DNA from 2 places in the Methylobacterium synurae genome. Region 2 is predicted to be linked to the other one. Evidence: riboswitches for the same ligand, from Rfam matches in the RefSeq annotation. Region 2 holds a riboswitch; the other holds the start of a gene.

Region 1 (5,781 bases), 2.5 Mb from region 2:
GCGGGCCCGGGCGATCACCGCATCGGCGTAGAGGTCGACCGAGAGCGGGTGGCGCAGCTGCGCCATCTTGGCGAGGCGCAGGCTCGGCCAGTCGCCGGAAAGCGTTGCATAGGCCTGGCTGAGGCCGGCGAGATCGGAATCGGTGAAGGACAGGGCGACGATGTCACCGGGCGCCTGGCCCAGATCGACCGCCGCCTCGCCCTCGTCGAGGGACACCGTATCGATGCGCAGGAGATGCATCGGCCCTCAAGCCCCCGAGACCAGGCGGGGCCGGGGCGGGAAGGCGACGCCGTCATAGATATCCGCCAGCGCCAGGCTCATGCCGAGGTCCGGCAGGTCGATCGCCTGGTCGAGCCCGGCCACGAGGCGGCGCTGCCAGACGCCGTCCGCATCCCGCCGCCACAGGGCGATCTCGGGAGCGTTCGGCTCGACGAGCAAGATCACCGCGAGGCTCGCGACGGCCTTGTCCTCTTCCAGCTTGTCGAAGGCGTCGAAGTCGCGAGTGGAGGGCGACGGCACCTCGGCGACCAGACGCGGCTCCGCCGCCGTCAGCCCGTTCAGGTCGCGCGAACCGCAATCGACCCCGAGATCGGGCCGGCGGATCTGGCCCGGCAGGGTCTCGACGCTGCCGTCACCGGTGAAGGGCCGGCACGGCGTGCCGCGCGGCCGGGTGCGGAACTCCGCCACGAGGTTGACCACGATGTTGTCGTGGACGTTGCGGGCTCCGGCCATCAAGCGGACCGGCACCCCATCGACCAGCTCGTAGCACTCGTCCTGGCGCTCCTGCCAGGCGAAGAACTCCTGCACGCTCCAGCGCCGCGGCGCAGGCTCCGACATGCGATGCCCTCCCGGGCTAGGGGTTTCGGCGTTCGGGACCGACGATATGGCCTCGGCCGCGCCGACTTGAAAGTATAGCGCGGGTTTCTCCCTCCCCCCTCTGCGGGGGAGGGTGGCCTACGAAGTAGGCCGGGAGAGGGGCAGCGCGACGATATTCCCGGGGGCGCTCTTCACAACGGGTCTGCCCTCTCCGGAAGCGGCGTCCCCTCTCCCGGCTCGCTTTCGCTCGCCACCCTCCCCCGCAGAGGGGGAGGGGGTCAGCAGCGCCACGTCCTTTCCCCGGACAAGCCTGCGGCTGCGCGGAGACGGGACGTGCACGAACCGGAGCGTGAGCCCGTCAGCCCTTCAACGCCGCCGCCACCGCGTCCTTGTCGAACCCGGTGAGCCCGATCACCACCAGCGTCCCATCCCGGTGCTCGCCCGGGCGCCAGGGGCGGTCGTAATGGTGGGCGACGCGGCGGCCGACGCCCTGGACGACGAGGCGCATCGGCTTGTCGGCGACGGCGCAGAAGCCCTTGATCCGCAACACCCCCGCCACCTCGGCGGCCTTCGCCACCCGTGCGGCCAGATCCTCGGGCGAGCCCGCCGCCTTCACCGGCAGAGCCACGCTCTCGAAATCGTCGTGGTCGTGATCCTCCTCCGTCTCGTGGTGCGACGGGCGGGAGGCGAGATCGTCCTCGGCGGCGGCATTCAGGCCCAGCAGCACGCGGGGATCGAGCGCGCCATGGGCGGTCTCGACCAGCTTGACGGCCCGCGGCAGGTGCGCCTCGACCTCCGCGCGGACCCGCGCCCGCTCGGCCTCGTCGAGAAGGTCGGACTTGTTCATCACCACGAGGTCGGCGCAGAGGAGCTGGTCCTCGAACACCTCCTCCAGCGGGTTCTCGTGATCGACGCTGGCATCGGCCGCGGCTTGCGCCGCCATCGCCTCCGGATCGTCCGCGAAGGCGCCGGAGGCGACCGCCGGGCCGTCCACCACCGCCACCACGCCGTCGACGGTGACCCGCGAGCGGATCGCCGGCCAGTTGAAGGCCTGGACCAGGGGCTTGGGCAGGGCAAGGCCGGAGGTTTCGATCAGGATGTGCTCCGGCGGCTCCGGCCGGTCGAGGAGCTTGTTCAGCGCCGGCACGAAATCGTCGGCGACGGTGCAGCAGATGCAGCCGTTCGGCAGTTCCACCACCGCGTCGGCGTCGCAGCCCGGGATGCCGCATTCGGCGAGCAAGGACCCGTCGAAGCCGACATCGCCGAACTCGTTGACGATGATCGCGAGCCGCCTTCCGTCGTTGTGCTCGATGGCGTGGCGCACCAGCGTCGTCTTGCCGGCGCCGAGGAAGCCGGTGACGATGGTGCAGGGAATCTTGTTCAGGATGGTCATGCGGTCACCGGCGCGGGAGGGATGCGGGCAACGACACCCTTGCGGAATTCCTGCGGACGCGCGCGCCAGGGCACGATGCCGTCCGGGGTCCCGGCATAGAGGCCGATGCCGTCGAGGATAGTGTCGGCGGCGATGTTCGGGTCGAGGTCGCCGTAGACGTAGGTCCAGCGGCCCGGGCTCGCGACCGCGACCGTGCAGGGCCGCTTGCAGACCGAGAGGCATTCCACCGGCTCGATCCGGATCGGCGCCCCGGGCCGGGCCGCGAGGGCCTGCGCCAGCGCGTCGTGCAGGCGGGCCCCGGCGCGGGGACCTTCGCCTGTATCGGCGGCGTCGCGGCAGGTGGTGCAGACGTAGAGGGTGACGGGTTCGCTCACGCGGCCACCTCGCTGCGGCGAGCAAAACCCTTCGGCCCGCTCACCGCCTCCCAGGCCCAGCCGAAGGCGAGGCCGAGCACGGCCCAGAAGGCGAAGCCGATCGCCAGCGACCGGGCCGCGAACTGCGCCGCGAAGACCGGCGGCATCGCGGAGATCTCTTCGGGCCCGTGCGGGGCGCCCCAGACATGCGGCGCGACGATGAGGGCGAGGCCGAGGCCGATCGCGGCCGGCCCGCGGCGGATCGCCACCAGGTAGAGGCCGATCGCCGTGGCGAGCGCGGTCGCCACCCACCAGAGCTGGCGCGATTCGAGCCCTGCCGCGGCGATGCCGGGCAGTTCCGGCGGCAGCCCGATCGCCGGAGCCAGGCTGGCGGCGAGAAAGCCGCCGATGCCGAACTTCAGCGCCTCGGAGGGCGTCACCGCGCGGCCGGTCGCGACCAGCACGGCGCCGAGAAGCAGCGCGTAGCCGACGCCGCTCACCAGGGTGGCGAGCGCCGTGAAGGCGAGGCGCGGCAGGCCGGGCGCCGGCTGCCATTGCGGCTCAGCCCCATGGTCGTGGCCCGCATGGGCGAGCACGATCAGCGGGTTGGCGAAGGCGTGACGGGCGGGGGCGACGGCCTCGGCGGTCTCGTATTTCTCCGCCGCCAGGATCAGCGGCGAGGTGAGGGCGAATTGCAGCGCGGAGGCCACGCATGCGGCCAGGAAGCCGGCGACCAGGGCCGCGGCGAGCAGACGTTTCGTCATGGGAGGATCACCTGCACGACCAAAGGGCCGCGGGCCCACGCCCGGTCAGGGCGCAGGCCGCACGGCCCGAAAGGATTCGGCCCTGGTCAGTGGCAGGGGAAGTTGGCGGAGTGGCGCCAATCGTGCGCGGCGTTGTGCAGGGCGACCACCGGCGCGAAGCCGGAGACGAACAGCAGGCCGACGCCGAGGGTGGCGGCGAGGAGGACGGCGCTCAGGCGCTCGCCGACCAGGGCGGGGGAGAGGGACCGGGTGATCGCGACCATGACGAACTCCTGCCGCCCCACCGGCGGCGTCGAGAGAGAAGGGGTGACGGCAGGTCTCCTGGCTCGCGGCCTCGTGCCGGCCCACCGCCTTCCCGGATCGCTCCAGTGGCCGATGGCGGACCGTGTTCGACCGCTCACAGTTGCGGGGGCAGCCGCGGCCCGCCGGAGGCTTCCGGCTTCCGCGTTCCCTTTTCACCTCGTCACCGAGGCACCGTCGCGCCGACCCTAGCGGGTCGGGAACGGGCTTGCAATCGACGCCGGCTGCCGCGACACCTCCGGCCCCGAGGTTTTCGATGCAAGATTTCGACGAGGAGAGGCCCGTGCCGGACCCGAATCGCGCCGCCCCGCGCCTGACCCTGGTGCTGGGCGGCGCCCGCTCGGGCAAGAGCCGCTACGCCGAGGGGCTGATCGAGGCGCAAGCAGGCCCCTGGCGCTACGTCGCGACGGCGCAAGCCTGGGATGACGAGATGGCTGCTCGCATCGCCGAGCACCGCACCCGCCGGCCCCCGCCCTGGGAGACGGTCGATGCGCCCCGCGACCTCGCAACGGTGATCCGGGGAGCGCCGGCCGGCCGGCCCGTGCTGGTCGATTGCCTGACCCTGTGGCTGACCAACGCGATGCTGGACGAGGCGGCCGACCTGGCGGCGGAACGCGATTCTCTGATCGAGGCGTGCAAGGCGGCACCGGGGCCGCTGGTGCTGGTCTCGAACGAGGTGGGGTTCGGCATCGTGCCGGAGAACGCGCTCGCCCGCCGGTTCCGCGACGAAGCCGGCCGCCTTCATCAACGTCTCGCCACCATCGCCGACCGGGTGGTGCTGGTGGTGGCAGGGCTGCCGATGATCATCAAGGGAGACGATCGATGAGCGGAGACGAGGCGGCGCGCCACCGCGCCAAGATGGAGAAGCGCAAGGCGGTGCAGGATGCCGAGGTGGCGGGCAAGACGATCGAGAAGGGCCTGCTCATCGTCCATACCGGCCCGGGCAAGGGCAAGTCGACCGCCGCCTTCGGGCTGATGCTGCGCGCGCTCGGCCGCGGCTGGCGGGTCGGGGTGGTGCAGTACATCAAGGGCGCCTGGGAGACCGGCGAGCGCTTCGCCCTGGAGCGTTTCGCCGATCAGGTCGCCTGGCACACGATGGGGGAGGGCTTCACCTGGGAGACCCAGGACCGCGACCGCGACGTGGCGGCGGCGCGTGCCGCCTGGGTGCAGACCGAGGCGCTGATGGCCGATCCGACCGTCCGGCTCCTGATCCTCGACGAGCTCAACATCGCCTTGCGCTACGACTACCTGCCGCTCGCGGAGGTGGTGGAGGCCTTGAGCCGGCGCCGGCCGGACCTGCACATCGTGGTGACAGGCCGCAACGCCAAGCCGGAGCTGATCGCCGCCGCCGATCTCGTGACCGAGATGGGGCAGGTCAAGCACCACTTCGCCGCCGGGGTGAAGGCCCAGGAGGGGATCGAGTTCTGATCGACACGTTCCGATTGACGACCCGGGCCGGATCGGCGTAGAGGCTCGGCCATGACCAGCCTCTTCCTGTCCGGACTCTATTACGCGCCGCTCAGTTAAGCGGCAGGGTGCTCGTCATCTCTCAACCGCTGCGACATGCCGGCGGTTGAGGCTCCAGGATACCAGGACCCGCCGGCCTCGCTCCCATCCGAGGTCTCCCGTGCCGTCCTCCCCCATCCCGCTTCCCGCCCTCGGCCTGATCGGCTTCGGCGCCTTCGGCCGCCTCGTCGCCACGCATCTGGCGCCGCTGTTCTCGCTGCGGGTCCACGACCCGTTCGCGCCCGATTCCGCCTTCGCGGCGGCCGGCGCCGCGCGGTGCGGCCTCGCCGAGGCCGCCGCCTGCCCGGTGGTGATTCTGGCGACCCCGGTCTCGACCCTCGCCTCGGTGGTGTGCGACGTCGCCCCGCACCTGATTCCCGGCGCACTCGTCCTCGATGTCGGCTCGGTGAAGGTGCGGCCGGCCGCGATCATGCGCGCCGGCCTGCCGCCGGGCGTCGACATCGTCGCCACCCATCCGCTGTTCGGGCCGCAGAGCGCGCGGGACGGGTTGCGCGGCCTCAAGATCGCGGTCTGCCCGGTGCGGGGGAACCGCGCCCGACGGGTCGGCGCCTTCCTGCGCCGCGCCCTCGGGCTCGACGTGATCCTGACGACGCCCGAGGCGCATGACCGGGAGGCGGCGGCGGTGCAG
Region 2 (5,781 bases):
CACCTCGTCGAGGCCGAACTCAGGGGAGCGGACGGCGAGGCGCTGCCGGTCGACGTGATCCGGCGGCCGCTCGGCAACCGGCCCTTCCACGCCGTCGCGGTCCGCGACCTGCGGGCACGGCGCAAGGCCGAGCGGGACATCCAGTTCCTGGCCCACCACGATACCCTGACCGGCCTGCCGAACCGGGCGAGCTTCCGCGCCCGCCTCGACGAGGAGATCGCCGCGGCGCGCTCCGGCGGCCGCCTCGTGGCCGTCCTCTGCCTCGACCTCGACCGCTTCAAGGACGTCAACGACCTCTACGGCCACGCCATGGGCGACGGCCTGCTCCAGGCCCTGGCGCGCTGGATCGCCCCGGTTCTCGGCCCGCGGCAGATGATGGCGCGCCTCGGCGGCGACGAGTTCGCGATCGTGATGCCGGACCTCGCGCGCGCTGAGGAGGCCGGGCTCCTCGCCGAGGAGATCCTGCGGGTGATCCGCGAGGGCAACCAGCGGGCGGGCGCCGGCCCGATCCTGGCGACCAGCATCGGCATCGCGCTGTGCCCGACCGACGCGGAGGACGCCCAGACCCTGCTCAACCACGCCGACGCCGCGCTGTACTGCGCCAAGAACCATGGACGGGGCGTCCACCGGTTCTTCGAACCGGTGCTCGCCGCGCAGATCCGCGATCGCCGCTCCCTCGAGCACGACCTGCGCCACGCCGTCGAGCGGGGCGAGTTCCGGATCGTCTACCAGCCGCAGATGGCGATCGACACCGGGATCGTCGTCGGCTTCGAGGCCTTGCTGCGCTGGCAGCACCCGGAGCGGGGGAACGTCCCGCCGGACCAGTTCATCCCGATCTCGGAGGAGACCGGCAGCATCCTCGGCATCGGCGAGTGGGTGTTGCGCGAGACCTGCCGCGAGGCGGCCTCGTGGGACAAGCCGCTGCGCATCGCCGTCAACGTCTCGGCGGTGCAGCTCCACGCCCCGGGCTTCGCCGAGCTCGTCCACGAGGTCCTGATCACCACCGGCCTCTCTCCCGCCCGGCTCGAACTCGAGATCACCGAGACGGCGCTCGTGCGCGATCCGGTGCGGGCGCTCGCCGCCCTGCGCCGGGTCAAGGCGATGGGGGTGCGGATCGCCATGGACGATTTCGGCACCGGCTACTCGTCCCTGTCGAACCTGCGCGCCTTCCCGTTCGACAAGATCAAGATCGACCGGTCGTTCATCCGCGCCGTCGACGTCAACCACGAGACCGCGGCGATCATGCGGGCGGTGCTGGGCTTAGGGAGGGGGCTGGGCCTGCCGGTCCTGGCGGAGGGCGTCGAGACCTCGGCCGAGCTCGCCTTCCTGGGGGCCGAGAACTGCCACGAGGCGCAGGGCTATCTTCTCGGCCGCCCCGGCCCAATCGCCCATTTCGCCGAGCATACGAGCGAGGAGCCTGGAGACGAGAACGCGGCGGCGTGAGGCTTCCGGCGGGCGGGGCAGGCCCGCCGCCGGAACGGCAACCCGACCGTCGACGGGCAGGGGAGGTGACGGCCCGATCGCATGCGTGGCACCGCAGGCGGCCCCTATGCCGGTGGACGGCGTGAGCCGTGGCTTGAGCGGAGGCGGGCCGGGTGGCACCACCGTCGGGACGGTCGAGGACACCTTAACCCATGTTGAATCGCAGGTTGATCGCTGCAGCCGCCTGGATCGGTCTCCTAACCTCCGCCCATGCTGGCGAGCCCCTGCGCCTCGTCCTGGCCACCGCGACGCCCGGCGGCGGCTTCCCGGCCTATGGCGAGGCGCTGGCGGCGGCGATCCGGGAGGTGGACCCGGATCTCACCGTGGAGTTGCGCTCCAGCAAGGGCTCGACCGAGAACCTGGTTCTCCTGCGTGACGGACGGGTCGATCTCGGCCTCGTCCAGGGCGAATACGCCTACGAGGCGCTTGGCCAGCAGGGCGCGCCGCCGGCCGTGACCGTGATCGCCCCGGTCTACGCGGCGCCGGGCCTGTTCGTGGTGCCGGCCGACAGCCCGGTTCGCAGCCTCGACGACCTGCGCGGGCAACCGGTGGCCCTGGGCACGCGCAGTTCCGGCCTCACCGCCATGGGCCGGACGATCCTGCGCGGGGCAGGCATCGACCCCGAGCGCGACATCGGGCCGATTCTCCTCGACCGTGCCGGCGACGGCCCGGCGATGGTACGGGCAGGCCAGGCCGCGGCCCTGTTCGGCGGCGGCACCGGCTGGCCGGGCTTCCGGGCGATGGCCGAGGGTCCGGGCGGGGCTCGCTTCCTCGGCCCCCCGGCGACGGCTCTTCCGGCGATCCTGGCGGCGAGCCCGTCCTTGCGGCGCATCACCGTGGCGCCCGGCACCTTCCCGGGCCAGGACGCGGCAATCGACACCGTGGGATCGTGGAGCTTCATCCTCGGCAAGCCCGGCCTCGACCCGGCGGCGGTGGCCCGCTTCGTCGCAGCGATCGACAAGGCGAAGCCGGCCCTCGCCCGGCACCTGCCGCACGAGCGGCCGAGCGACCCCCGCGACCTGTCGGGGGCGGTTCCGGCATCCTGGCTCCATCCGGCGACGGCGGCCTTCCTGCGCGGCGAGTAGGCCCGGGCCCGTCGCCGGCCGGTGTGTTCCTGTGGACACAAGTTCGGCAACATTATTACATTGCGTTTCCGAGTGTTGCTTACGCACGGTCGGGCTGCCATGGATGGTGCCGCCAAGGTTCCCCGGGTGCTGAGCCCGCGGGCGAAGCGGGAGCTCGGTGACCCCATCGGATGCGGGAGCATCCGCGGTGAGGCCGAGGCTGCCCCCGCAACTGTGAGCGGAGATGACCCGCCGCCGAAAGCCACTGGTGCGCCTGGCACCGGGAAGGCGAGGCGGGACCGGTGCTCCGCGAGCTAGAGACCTGCCTCGGCATGCGCCTCGCGGCGCGGTCACGTCCCGCGGGCGGTGCGGCCCGGGGGAGCGGTCGGGCTGTGCGCCGCGCGATTTTCGCGCGGCCTTCGGCCTGCCACTCGCCCGGACGCATTCGCGCGGCAACATCGAGTATGCTTCGTTGAGAACCCGCCCGCCTCTTCATCATCCCATGCCCGCCCTGGCGACCGCCCTGGGGTTGAGCCTCGCGGCCGGCACCGCGCACGGGCAGGAGACCATCGCCCTCGACGAGGTCGTGGTGGCGGGCGCCCCTGCGCTCCCGGCGCCCTCCGCCGCCGGCACGATCGGGCTCATCGGCCCGACCCCGGGCTTTCGCGGCGACCGGGCGGTGAGCAGCACGAAGACCGATACGCCCCAGCGCGACGTGCCGCAGGTCGTCACCGTCGCGCCGCGAGAGGTCGTCACCGACCTCGCGGCGACGCGGGTCGACCGCGTCCTCACCTATATGCCGGGCGTCGCGCAGCAGAACAATTTCGGCGGCCTCACCATCTTCAGCTACGCCATCCGGGGCGTCACCACCTCGGAGCTGTACAAGAACGGCTTTCCCCTCAACCGCGGGTTCCCGCCGCCGCCCGACGCCCAGAACGTCGAGCGGATCGAGGTGCTGAAGGGCCCCGGCGGCGGCCTGTTCGGGCGCAGCGACCCGGGCGGCCTCGTCAACATCATCACCAAGCAGCCGACCGCGGAACGCTTCGTCGAGATGGGCGGGCTTTGGGGCTCGTTCGAGCAGGTCCGCGGCACGGTCGATTCGGGCGGTGCGCTCAACGAGGACGGCACGCTCCTCTACCGCTTCAACCTCGCGGCCGGGCGCCAGAACAGCTTTCGCGATTTCGTCGACGGCGACCGGCTGTTCGTCGCCCCCGTCGTGAGCTGGCAGGTCACGCCCGACACCAAGGTCACGGTCGAGACCGAGTTCCTGAGGAACCGCACGGTGTTCGACCGCGGCGTCATCGCGATCGACAACCGGCTCGGGTTCCTGCCGATCTCGCGCTTCCTCGGCGAGCCGGGCCAGAGCATCCGGCAGACCAACGACTCGATGCAGATCCGGGTCGACCACCGCTTCGATGCCGACTGGCAGATGCGGCTTGCCACCTACCTCAACTCCAACTCGCTCGCCGGCGAGGCGGTCGAGGTGCGGGACATCGCCGCCGACAACCGCACGGTCCTGCGCGACCGCAACTATCGCAACTACCGCGCCGCCGTGGCCCTCGGCCAGGCCGAGCTGGTCGGGCGCTTCGATACCGCCGGGATCGGCCACACCCTGCTGCTGGGCTTCGAGCGCGAGAGCACCGACGGCACCTACCAGCAGATCCGCTCCAACACCCGCCAGGATCCCTATTCCCTCGACATCTACGCCCCGGTCTACGGCCGGCTGCTTCCGAACTACACCCGTCAGACCAACGGGTTCGAGCAGGTCACCAACACGGCGCTCTACGCCCAGGACCAGATCGCGCTGTCGCCCGAGTGGAAGGCGCTGGTCGGCGTGCGGTTCGACTTCTTCGAGCAGTCGTTCCGCGAGCGCACCACCGGGGTCCGGAGCGACCAGACCTACTTCGCCGCCACGCCCCGGGCCGGCCTCGTCTACCAGCCGTTGCCGGAGCTGTCGCTCTACGCCAATGTCGGCACGAGCTTCCGGCCGAATATCGGGCCCGACGCGGCCGCCTCGTCGTTCAACGGCCCGTTCGCGCCGGAGACTGGCCTCGGCTACGAGGTCGGCACCAAGCTCGACCTGTATGGCGGGCGTTTAAGCCTGACCGGCGCCGCCTTCCGGGTCGAGCGCCAGAACGTCCTCACCGCCGATCCCAACAACACCGGCTTCTCGATCGCCGCCGGCGCGGTGCGCAGCCAGGGCTTCGAGTTCACGGCGGCCGGCCAGCTCTCGCCGTCGATCAAGGTCCTGGCCGGCTACGTCTTCGCCGACGCCGTCGTCACGAAGGACAACGTGCTGCCGGTGGGTGCCCCGCTCATCAACGTGCCGCGCCACTCGGGCAGCCTGCTCGCGGTGCACGAGGCGCAGGAGGGCCCCTGGAAGGGGTTCGGGATCGGCGGCGGCGTGCGCGCCGTCGGCGAGCGGGCGGGCGACGCCAATGGCGGCGCCTTCCGGCTGCCGGGCTACATCGCCGTCGACGCGCTGGCCTATTACAAGTGGGAGAACGTCCGTTTCGGCCTGAACGTCGAGAACATCTTCGACACCACCTATTACGAGAGTTCGCTCAACGTCTTCCGGGTCTATCCGGGTGCCCCGCGGCGGTTCACCGGCACCCTGTCGGTGCGGTTCTGATGGCGGCCGTTCTCCGCAAGGGCGATGCCGGCCGGGATGCAGCCGCCGCCCGTGCCCGGCACTACCGCCAGCGTCTCGCGCCGGTCCTGGCCGCCATCACGGCGGAGGCCGGCGGGACGCCCGAGGGCATCGCCGCCTCCCTGACCCGGCGCGGGGTGCGCAAGCCCCGCGGCGGCCGGGTCTGGACGCCGCCCGACGTGCGCCGGCTCCTCTCGCGGCTGGCCTCCGAGACGGCATCGTGACGGCGCCGGATACCCCCACCGCCCGCATCGGCTCGATCGATGCCTTGCGCGGCTTCGTCATGCTGCTGATGCTGGTCGATCACGTGCGGGACATCTTCTACGTCCACGCCCAGGTCCGCGACCCGATGGATCTGAGCGTCACCGCGCCCGACCTCGTGGTGACGCGGCTGATCTCGCATCTCTGCGCACCGGTCTTCCTCCTGCTCACCGGCCTCTCGGCGAGCCTCTACGCGCGCCGGCACGGCACTGGCGCGACGGCGCGCTTTCTCCTCACCCGCGGCCTGTTCCTGGTCGGGCTCGAGGTCACGCTGGTGAACCTCGCCTGGACCGGCCGGATGCTGCCGCCGGTCCTCTACCTGCA

The links. A riboswitch is a leader RNA that binds a small molecule or an ion and turns the genes downstream of it on or off. The one in region 2 is predicted to bind cobalamin.
Region 1: linked by a shared signal. The riboswitch ahead of HBB12_RS09305 (CbtB domain-containing protein) and the one ahead of HBB12_RS20770 (TonB-dependent siderophore receptor) in region 2 are both predicted to bind cobalamin.

The regions. Positions count from the first base shown of each region.
Region 1 covers NZ_JAAQRC020000001.1:2,016,877-2,022,657, reverse strand. The annotation lists gene cobN (cobaltochelatase subunit CobN) at 1-240, opposite strand, end outside; gene HBB12_RS09325 (Uma2 family endonuclease) at 247-837, opposite strand; gene cobW (cobalamin biosynthesis protein CobW) at 1,175-2,209, opposite strand; gene HBB12_RS09315 (DUF1636 family protein) at 2,206-2,583, opposite strand; gene HBB12_RS09310 (CbtA family protein) at 2,580-3,326, opposite strand; gene HBB12_RS09305 (CbtB domain-containing protein) at 3,413-3,589, opposite strand; cobalamin riboswitch at 3,621-3,820, opposite strand; gene cobU (bifunctional adenosylcobinamide kinase/adenosylcobinamide-phosphate guanylyltransferase) at 3,883-4,452, shown strand; gene cobO (cob(I)yrinic acid a,c-diamide adenosyltransferase) at 4,449-5,054, shown strand; gene HBB12_RS09290 (prephenate dehydrogenase/arogenate dehydrogenase family protein) at 5,254-5,781, shown strand, end outside.
Region 2 covers NZ_JAAQRC020000001.1:4,510,591-4,516,371, reverse strand. The annotation lists gene HBB12_RS20780 (putative bifunctional diguanylate cyclase/phosphodiesterase) at 1-1,443, shown strand, start outside; gene HBB12_RS20775 (TAXI family TRAP transporter solute-binding subunit) at 1,650-2,567, shown strand; cobalamin riboswitch at 2,667-2,890, shown strand; gene HBB12_RS20770 (TonB-dependent siderophore receptor) at 3,049-5,178, shown strand; gene HBB12_RS20765 (hypothetical protein) at 5,178-5,420, shown strand; gene HBB12_RS20760 (acetyltransferase domain-containing protein) at 5,414-5,781, shown strand, end outside.